DNA from 3 places in the Paenibacillus sp. SER-28 genome. Region 1 is predicted to be linked to each of the others. Evidence: riboswitches for the same ligand, from Rfam matches in the RefSeq annotation. Region 1 holds a riboswitch; each other region holds the start of a gene.

The links. A riboswitch is a leader RNA that binds a small molecule or an ion and turns the genes downstream of it on or off. The one in region 1 is predicted to bind cyclic di-AMP.
Region 2: it holds a riboswitch for cyclic di-AMP, as region 1 does, so the genes downstream of both, ACUYLD_RS08950 (3D domain-containing protein) here and ACUYLD_RS01560 (hypothetical protein) in region 1, are expected to answer to the same signal.
Region 3: it holds a riboswitch for cyclic di-AMP, as region 1 does, so the genes downstream of both, ACUYLD_RS23675 (3D domain-containing protein) here and ACUYLD_RS01560 (hypothetical protein) in region 1, are expected to answer to the same signal.

Annotation. Positions count from the first base shown of each region.
Region 1 is NZ_JBRECM010000001.1:331,322-334,601, reverse strand. Features, by position in the region: gene kdpA (potassium-transporting ATPase subunit KdpA) at 1-1,390, opposite strand, end outside; gene ACUYLD_RS01565 (potassium-transporting ATPase subunit F) at 1,543-1,620, opposite strand; gene ACUYLD_RS01560 (hypothetical protein) at 1,804-2,199, opposite strand; cyclic di-AMP (ydaO/yuaA leader) riboswitch at 2,315-2,483, opposite strand; gene ACUYLD_RS01555 (glutathione peroxidase) at 2,950-3,280, shown strand, end outside.
Region 2 is NZ_JBRECM010000002.1:736,724-740,003, forward strand. Features, by position in the region: gene ACUYLD_RS08940 (ABC transporter substrate-binding protein/permease) at 1-585, shown strand, start outside; gene ACUYLD_RS08945 (amino acid ABC transporter ATP-binding protein) at 572-1,294, shown strand; cyclic di-AMP (ydaO/yuaA leader) riboswitch at 1,529-1,698, shown strand; gene ACUYLD_RS08950 (3D domain-containing protein) at 1,705-2,373, shown strand; gene ACUYLD_RS08955 (polysaccharide deacetylase family protein) at 2,572-3,280, opposite strand, start outside.
Region 3 is NZ_JBRECM010000015.1:81,217-84,496, reverse strand. Features, by position in the region: gene ACUYLD_RS23685 (HD domain-containing protein) at 1-125, shown strand, start outside; gene ACUYLD_RS23680 (TatD family hydrolase) at 168-938, shown strand; cyclic di-AMP (ydaO/yuaA leader) riboswitch at 1,140-1,422, shown strand; gene ACUYLD_RS23675 (3D domain-containing protein) at 1,694-2,842, shown strand; gene rnmV (ribonuclease M5) at 2,989-3,280, shown strand, end outside.

The DNA.
Region 1 (3,280 bases):
CAGATGACGCATATTCATAGAGCACCTGAGTCAACCCGTGATACCCAGGGTTAGTGACCGCATCGTATCCCCAATGACTCATAAATGCAAGTGCAGTTGGGGCGAGAATGAGAAACGGATGTACCAAAATGGCAATCGCGATCAGCTTCATTTCCTTACCTTCAATTTTCCTTCCCATAAATTCCGGAGTTCTCCCGACCATCAGTCCGCATATAAACACACCCAGAATCGCATACATCAGCATATTCATCAGCCCGACACCCTTGCCGCCAAAAATGACGTTTAGCATCATTTCTCCCAAAGCAGCCATACCACCCAGTGGGGTTAGTGTATCATGCATATTATTGACCGAACCTGTTGTTGCCGCTGTTGTGACCGCAGTGAATAAAGCCGATTGTCCAATGCCGAAACGAACCTCTTTCCCTTCCATGCTTCCCTGAGAAGCATCCACACCCAGTGTCTGGATTAACGGATTACCTGTCTTCTCAGACACATACGTAATGGATAGAAAAATAAGAAACAATACCATCATGGAGCTAAAAATAATCCAGCCCTGCTTACGATTACGGGCAAACAATCCAAAGGTATACGGCAACGAAGCCGGCATTACCCACATTGCCAAAATTTCCAGCACGTTCGTCCAAGGACTTGGATTTTCAAAAGGGTGCGCAGAGTTAGCTCCCGCATAACCACCCCCGTTTGTCCCCAAATGCTTGATGGACTCCAGAGAAGCAATGGGTCCCATAGAAATCTGCTGCTGTGTTCCGCTCAGCGTCGTAATATCCGCCGTAGGCTGTAGCGTCTGGGGTACCTTCAATCCAACCAGCACCAGCGTAAGCACAAAGGCCAGCGGCAGGAAAATTCTTATAATGGCTTTAATAAAATCTTGAAAGAAATTGCCCATTCCTTCACCGCGCCGCGTCAATCCTCTCATAAAAGCCGCAGCAACCGCAAAACCGGAAGCAGCCGAAGTGAACATCATCATCGTGACGAACGCCATCTGTGTCAGATACGTAAGCCCGCTTTCTCCGCTATAATGTTGGAGATTCGTATTCGTCATAAAGCTGATTACCGTATTAAAAGCTAGTGATGCTTCCATATTACTGTTTCCAGCCGGATTACCGGGAAGCATTCCCTGTAAACGCAACAGCAAGTAGCTGATTGCCACAAGCACGGCGTTCGTAGCAATGAAACTCATAACATACGTAGTCCAACGCATGCTCTCCACTTTCTTCAAGCCTACTACCTTATAAATCAGCTTTTCTGTTCTGCCAAAAATCCGATCCGTCCGATTGGGTTCATTCGAGAATACATGATACATATATGTACCCATTGGCTTTACCAAGAGCAGCAATATAACGATCACAATTCCAATTTGAAGCAGCTCCATCCTTTATTCCTCCTTCAAAATGCTCCTGCGTTTGGAACAACAGACCTGCTTCCAGAGCACCAAACGTGTGCACACGTTTGCGAAAACCTGCTACCTATGATGCTTAATATTCATGATCTGTTGTTCCCGCCCGCTCTATCCCCTATAGCTGACTAGAACTTTTCAGGGTTCAGGAGTGCGTAGATTAAATACATAAACACAATAGCCGTAAGCCCAAGTATAACGATCATCCTCTTCGTCCTCCTTTAGAGGTCTGCGCATCACACCAGCGTACAAACAGCAGTATCACTCCATAACTCACAGCCATGACGAGCAGCATGTATATATCCATCATGTTTATACCCTCCGTATCGGTCCTCAGATCGCCATTCCTATTTCATCATAAAATCATAAAACAACTATGTTATAAGTGCTTATCCGTTCAGCAGAAAACCCACCTCTCCGTTCAATGTGTAGATCACATGGTCCGCTCCCAATCCTCGATAAATTCCTTGTGGATTACAGCCGTGCGTAATAACATAGATCGATTCCGATGTTAGCGGCCGACATATTTGCAGGAAACGGCAAGTCAGATTCAAGCTGTTCTCGAACAAATACACACTACCAATTTCTTTTTTTGGAAAATTCCATTTTCCCGCTTGCATGGTATTGATGCGGACAATGTGCTCCACACCCATTTTCTTGAGCTGTCGTTCCTCCTGGGCGCTATTCGTCAGAACTGCAAACGCCAATTTTTTGAAAATAAGCAATTTCACAAAACTTCTGCCCGCTTCATTCGGTGCAGTGACAATAATTAACCGACCTTCCATCAGTAGCTCCTCTCCCGGTATAAAAAGACAACAAAAAGAAGCCGAAGGAAAAAGGCTTTCCTCCGGCTTCTTACATATCCATGATAAAATAAACCATGGCTGCACACGGCGGTTTGTTGCCTCTCCCTGTACGCTTACGAGGTTAGCTGTCGGATTCGGACGTGAGAGTCGCCCTATTTCTGGCACTTGACCGGAAAATTCACCCCCATGAGACACACGGCAAGCCGTACAGTCTCGATTGGTTCCCCCGCTTTTGCAACTGCAAAATTTAGCGCTATAGACATTTCGTTGTTGCTTCATTCAAGTTAATTTGAAATTACGTCTTGAATCATACACCCGCGCATGGAAGACTGTAAAGCTCAACTGCGGGGTTATAAATCGGCCTTTAGAGCATAGAAGATTAATAATAACGCTTACAATACAACTATGCTACTCACAGCTCCTTCAATCTCTGTTTTTCATCCCTTTTTGAAAATGACAAGCATGTCAATATTGGCGTAGGGTAGAGCCTTTTTGACCTTTTTTTGTAAAACGAGAAGAAAATACGCTATATGTACCAGCTAAACACCGATTGAACCCGCTTTTATAAGAAGAAACACCTTAATTCGCTCCATTTGCAGTGCGATTTACTGTTTTGAACAAAATACGAATTTACAGCGGCTAAAGGCTTAATACAGCTTTTCCAGACTTGCAACCTTACTTTGAATTGCTTACAATTTAATTGCTGAATATTGAATGAGGAGAGATACTATGACCGTTTATGAATATGATGCGCAAACCCTGCAAGGGAAACCAATTCCGTTATCCACATATAAAGGGAATGTTCTGCTTATTGTGAACACAGCCAGCAAATGCGGGTTAACCCCCCAATACAAAGCGTTACAAGAGCTATATGACCAGTACCATGAACTGGGGCTCGAAATTTTGGGATTTCCCAGCAACCAATTCGCCAAACAAGAGCCAGGTTCCAGCGAGGAGATTTCCGAGTTTTGCCAGATCAATTATGGTGTTACCTTTCCGATGTTCGCCAAGACAGATGTCAATGGCGATCAAGCGCACCCCTTATTTCGCTTCCTGACCC
Region 2 (3,280 bases), on a different contig from region 1:
CTCGGAGTCCTGTTTGGATTTATCATTGGTCTGATCGTATCCTTGCTGCGGATGAGCGGTATACGCATCATTGAGTGGTTAGGTACCACTTATGTGGAGATCCTGCGTGGCACACCTATGCTGGTACAACTCATGATCATTCACTACGGGGTTGCTTTGACGCTGGGTGTCAATTTTACCCCACTCCAGTCTGGTATAATCACATTGTCTCTGAATAGTTCAGCATATCTGGCTGAAATTTTCCGGGCAGGTATCCAGGCAGTAGACCGTGGACAGATGGAGGCTGCTCGTTCGTTGGGTATGGGACGCGGTAAAGCTATGCGTCATGTCATTTTGCCGCAAGCGTTTAAATCTATTTTGCCTGCTATCGGTAATGAGTTTATTACGATCATTAAAGAATCCTCCATTATTTCGACCATTGGGATGGTGGATATTATGTATCAGGCCCAGGTCATTAAGAACATCACCTACGAAGGATTAAGTCCGTTCGTAATCGCAGCCGCTATTTATTTTGTAATGACATTCAGCTTGTCTAAGCTGCTGGGTTTATGGGAAAGGAAGTTGAGAGCCAGTGATCACCGTTAAACAACTGCGTAAATCGTTCGGTAAGAATGAGATTTTAAAAGGCATTGATATAGATATCGCCAAAGGTGAAGTCGTCGTCATCATCGGCCCCAGTGGTTCGGGGAAGAGTACGTTTTTGCGTTGTATGAATCTGTTGGAACAGCCTACAGACGGGGAGATTTTATTTGAGGGCGAGCCGATTACAGCTCGTGGCCATAATATTAATGTAACCCGGGAGAAGATGGGGATGGTGTTCCAGCATTTTAATCTGTTCCCGCATAAAACAGTGTTGCAGAACCTGACACTTGCCCCAACACAGGTTAGAAGACAGTCAGGGAAGGAAGCGGAAAAAATTTCGCTAGAACTCTTGCGTACCGTAGGGCTTGAGGATAAGAAGAATACCTATCCGAACCAGCTATCCGGAGGACAGAAGCAACGTATTGCGATTGCGCGTGCTTTGGCCATGCAGCCGCATGTAATGCTGTTCGATGAGCCGACTTCTGCATTGGACCCTGAAATGGTTGGAGAGGTTCTGGATGTAATGAAGAAGCTCGCCGAAGGCGGCATGACAATGGTAATCGTGACGCATGAAATGGGCTTTGCCCGCGAGGTAGGCGATCGAATTATCTTTATGGATAACGGTCAAATTGTGGAGCAAGGTACACCAGAGCAGGTATTTGGCACTCCAAGCCATGATCGCACCCGTGATTTTCTTGCCAAAGTATTGTAAGGAAGTGCTGATATAATCTATAAAAAAAGTCCTCCGTTTGACAGAGGGCTTTTTTTCTTTTTGTCACCATTTCCCTATACTTTCGTAACAAATATCGATTTGTTGATGACAAAATTGTAACAAGTGTAGTATGATGTTCAAGGTTCCCAACATTTTCATGCGGATAAGGTTACAAAATTGTGATAATATGCAGTAAGCCAAAACTTACCGGGACAGCATGTGGTTATGACAACCGCTTAAGCTGGGCCCAAACTATGGGAAGTGCGGGGGACGTAACAACGGCAGTCATTCCGATACGTCATAAAGACGATGTGGAATATGCCTAGGGGTGAATTGCACAAGCATAGGGCTTCTCCTGAGTCCGAATCCGACAGCTAACTTCGCAGGCATAACAGAGGAGGTACATATCTTTGAAACATCTAAAACATATTGGTAAAACGATGAAATTTGCGGTGCTTGCCGCAGCTATTGCAGGGTTGGCACAGACAGCTGGAGTAGCGGATGCTGCTTCGCTTCACACTGCCAAAGAGGGCGATACCTTCTTTTTGCTTGCTCAACGTTATGGAGTATCGGTAGACGAGCTAACGAAGGCGAACCCAAACATTGCTTCCAACAATATATATGCAGGTCTGCAAATTAAGGTGCCTGGCGAAAAAAGAGTGAAGGCAGCTTCGGATTCGAAGCCGCAGCTTCTTACGGAGAAAGCACCAGCGAATGAGGGGCCAACGATTGAAGCGTGGGGCAAAACATTCAACTATAGCAAAATAGTTGACGTTAAGGCTTCAGCGTATTCTGCCGCAGCCGACGAGAATGGTAAATGGGGAGCAGTGGACTACTACGGCAATCCGCTTAAACTAGGTACAATTGCGGTAGACCCGAACGTCATTCCGATGGGCACGAAAGTGCTGGTTACAGGCTATTCCCACCCAGGTTTGCCGGATCATTCTTTTGTAGCTGTCGCTCGCGATCAGGGTAGCGCCATTACAGGAAAGCGGATTGATATCTTTATTCCTGGCAACAAATCATTTGTGAACGACTTTGGATTTCAAAATGTGAAGCTGTACGTTATTGATAAATAGCATTGTACGTATATACGGTTTAATTAAACATAATATATATTATGTAAACTTAATGCCTGTATCCTACCGCATATAACTAGGTCGGACTCTTATCAGGTCTTATCCATAAAAAAGGCTGTCTTGACGAGCAGAAAACTTCTGCTGGTAAGACAGCCTTTTTACGTTGCTTTAGCTTGCAGCTCAATCATAAACATATGGTTATTTCCGTTCCGATGTGTGGAGTAGCCGGGGGACTGTCACAAATTTGTAGCCCTTAGCTTTTAGAGAGTGAATTAGACCCGGCAGAGCTTGGACAGTGCCTTGCAAGTTGGAACTTTGACCTCCACCTGCGTGCATTAAAATAATAGAGCCAGGCCCGGTAGCTGGGATCACATTGCGTTGAATTTGTGTTTTACTTAATCCCTTCCAATCGAGAGAGTCTACATTCCAATTGACAATCATATAGCCATGACGACGTGCCCATTGGATTTGAGGCTCCGTGATTTCACCGTAGGGTGGACGAATCAACTTGGGGCGAAAACCTGCGCTGGCTTGTAAAATACGTTCTGTTTTTGTAATCTGGTTGCGAAAGCGTTCTGGTGTGGCCTTCCTAAAATCCGGATGAGTATAGGAATGGTTTCCTATAGCATGGCCTTCACGGATAATACGGCGTATGATCCCCGGATGCTTTTCCGCACGGTGACCGACGATGAAAAAGGTGGCTTTGATGCCATTAGCGTGTAATACGTCCAAAACCTGCGGCGTATACCTAGAATCGGGCACATCATCAAAGGTTAGGGCAATTTGGCGGGTGTGTGGGCCGCACATTTTAAAAATGTCCGCATGTTTTTTACGCAGCATTGCTAATGTAGGAGTTGCTCGATCTGTGCTCTGATGTACAGAAGAAGCAACAGCTGCTTCCTTGGGA
Region 3 (3,280 bases), on a different contig from region 1:
AAATTGTGCGCTCAATAAGTGGTATTCACCGTGGGAAATATCATATGTATTTTCCCCAGAATAAATTGAACGCGGTAAAAGACAGGCTTCCTGCCGAAATAAGGAATTATTTTGTCAAAGAATAGACAACTATATAGAAATGTAAGTAAAAAAAGGAGATGTAAACCTTGGATTTATTCGACACTCATACTCACTTGGATGCGCCACAATTTGACGAAGATCGTGAAGAAGTTATAGCACGTGCTGTCGAATCAGGAGTAACGCGGATGATCAATATCGGATTTAATCGTGAGACCATTCCATCCACCATGAAATTGGCCGAGACGTATGATTTTATTTATGCAGCAGTTGGATGGCATCCGCAGGATGCTATTACAATGCAGGAGGGCGATTTAGAATGGATTGCATCGTTATGCAGTCATAAAAAGGTTGTAGCCATCGGGGAGATCGGTCTGGATTATTATTGGGATACATCACCGAAGGATGTGCAGCATCGGGTGTTTCGAAATCAAATTGGTCTGGCTCGTGAGCTCAAGATGCCTATTGTTATTCATAACCGGGATGCACATGAAGATATTGTTAAGATTTTGCGCGAGGAAAAAGCGAGTGAGATTGGTGGAGTCATGCACTCCTTTTCGGGTAGCTGGGAGACAGCCAAAATGGTGCTGGATATGGGATTTCACCTTTCCTTCGGTGGTCCAATAACGTTCAAAAATGCCAAGCAGCCAAAAGAGGTGCTCGCACAGGTGCCGCTGGACCGTCTGCTCATTGAAACTGATGCTCCCTATCTGACGCCTCATCCGTTTCGTGGGAAGCGAAATGAGTCTGCACATGTGAGACTGGTAGCAGAGGCTGCAGCCCAAATCAAAGGGATTACAGTGGAGGAATTAGTGTCAATAACGACCCGAAATGCCCTGGAACGATTTGACATTCAATGAAAAAGTGAAGAAATCGATCAAAATAAAGAGATAGACGAAGCTAATCATGAATTTGTTGCAGGAAACTCGAGAATATTACAATATTTTAACCGAATATTTTAAAAAATGTACTTGAAACCTGCTTTACAACATGCATAGAAACAGGATATCATCTTTTCAGTGAATTGTTGTTTGAATGTAAACATCAACAAGTCATTTCATGAACCAGTCTCGCTGAGTCCCTTTTACAGGGAACGGGGGAACCGATATGGCTTACAGTACGTCCGGCGTATGTGCAAGAAGGGAACGTCTCTTCCGCCAGCCGGCTCGACCTAAATTCTTTTCCCGGATGGGATTGAACAGGTGGAGGAGCCGTATTTCGATTTCTTTCTGGGTCTTCGGGGTGAATGTGAAGGCGACCGCCATGAGCGGTTGACCCAAGCTAGGGCGACTCTCTACGTCCGAACCCGACAGCTAACCCCGTAAGCGTAACAAGAGAGAAGCCATCTCGTGCATGAGTTTTCCCGCATATTCACACATGCCGGAAGCCACGAAAGAGCTCTCTAGTCTCTTTCTCTGGCTTTTTTTGTTGTGAATAAAAGAAAATCTGTCATCATACTGTGGTTAAACAGGGGAGGACAGCATGCCGCGAAGACGGGTACATGGTGCAGGACAGTCGTAGTTTGGGCTTGTCTTGTAGAAAATCTGTTATAGTCACGTCAAATCTCAACTATGTCTTACTCCAGACGGCGGGCTATGTAAGGAGGACGGAGGAAATGGGCATTTTCCAGAAAAAGGATACCCATGAGTCACGCTCATCCAGCATGTCTTACGTATTGCGTTGGAAGCAAGAGAATGTGCGCCAGGCTGCTTTGGTTGCTATTTTTCTAATCGCGCTAACGATTATGATTTCAATTCTGATGTACACGCAATCTAAAAAACAAGTCTTTTTTGTCATCGATGGCAAGGCGTCTGCGGTAGAAACCCGGGAATCCAAGCTTCAAGATTTGCTGAGCGAGCATTCCATTTCACTTCAGCCGCATGATACAGTTTCCATGCCGCTAAATGGAGCAATACAGGATGGCGATCGCGTAGTCATTAAACGTGCCAATCAGGTTAAAGTATCTTCAGGCAATGAGACGAAAAAGCTGTACACAACAGAAAATACAGTAGAAGGTGCCATTCGTACCTCGGGCTATAAATTATCATCAACGGATAAAGTTTATCCTGCGTTGGATGCCTCTGTTTCGTCTAACATGGACATAAAAATCGTCCGTGTGAAGAAACAGCAGGTCGAACAGAAAAAACAGGTGCCTTATCAGGTCATCAAAACGGCCGATCCGAGTCTTTATAAAGGCGATAATCGGGTCATTCAAAGCGGCAAATCGGGTGTGGTCGTCCAGCACGTTCAAAAGGTATATCATGATGGAAAGTTGGTATCCAAACAGCTGGTTAACAAGGAAGTTGCACAGAACCGTGTGGATAAAGTCATTGCGGTAGGAACGAAGAAAAAACCGGTCGTTCTTGCTGCTTCCGTCGGTCCCAATGATGCGGTTAAGGCAACAACGGTTAGTTCGGGCAGTGCTGTCCGTAAAGCAGGCGTAAATTTTAAATATAGCAAAGTTTTACAAAATGTCTCCATGACGGCGTATTCCTCACAGGAGCCAGGTATCGGTACACGTACTGCATCCGGCGCACGTGTCACGGAAGGACGCACCATCGCGGTCGATCCGAGTATAATTCCAATCGGCTGGTGGGTGTACATCGAAGGGGTGGGCTTCCGTCGTGCGGAGGATACCGGTGGCGCGATTAAAGGCCACAAAATCGATGTGTATTATGAGAGTTTGAGCCGAGCCAACCAATTTGGTCGTAAGCACGGTAAAACCGTATATGTTATCGGACCGGTAAAGCCTGAAATCAACTAAAACAGGTTGTGTATGTTGAGGGCAATGCGATAGTATTAACAACATAGTTATGCCATGCTAAGAAGAGGATATCCTCTTCTTATTTTGTTTTCAAAAGCAGGGAAAGATAAATATAGCTTGCTGTGTAGCAGTGGAGGGAAACGCAAATGATCAAGGAAGTGATCGTGGTAGAGGGCCGGGATGATACGGTGGCCATTCGCCGCGCTGTTGAAGCGGATACGATAGAAACTGGCGGCTCCGCCATTAATAAAATGACGCTGCGTAAAATTGCATTGGCGCAGGAGCGGCGGGGGGTCATCATTTTAACCGATCCCGATCATGCAGGGGAGCGCATCCGTAAGATTATCGCTTCCAAGGTACCCGGCTGCAAGCAGGCCTTTATACCCGAGGCAGAAGCGACGCGTAAAGGAGATATTGGCGTGGAGAATGCCTCACCAG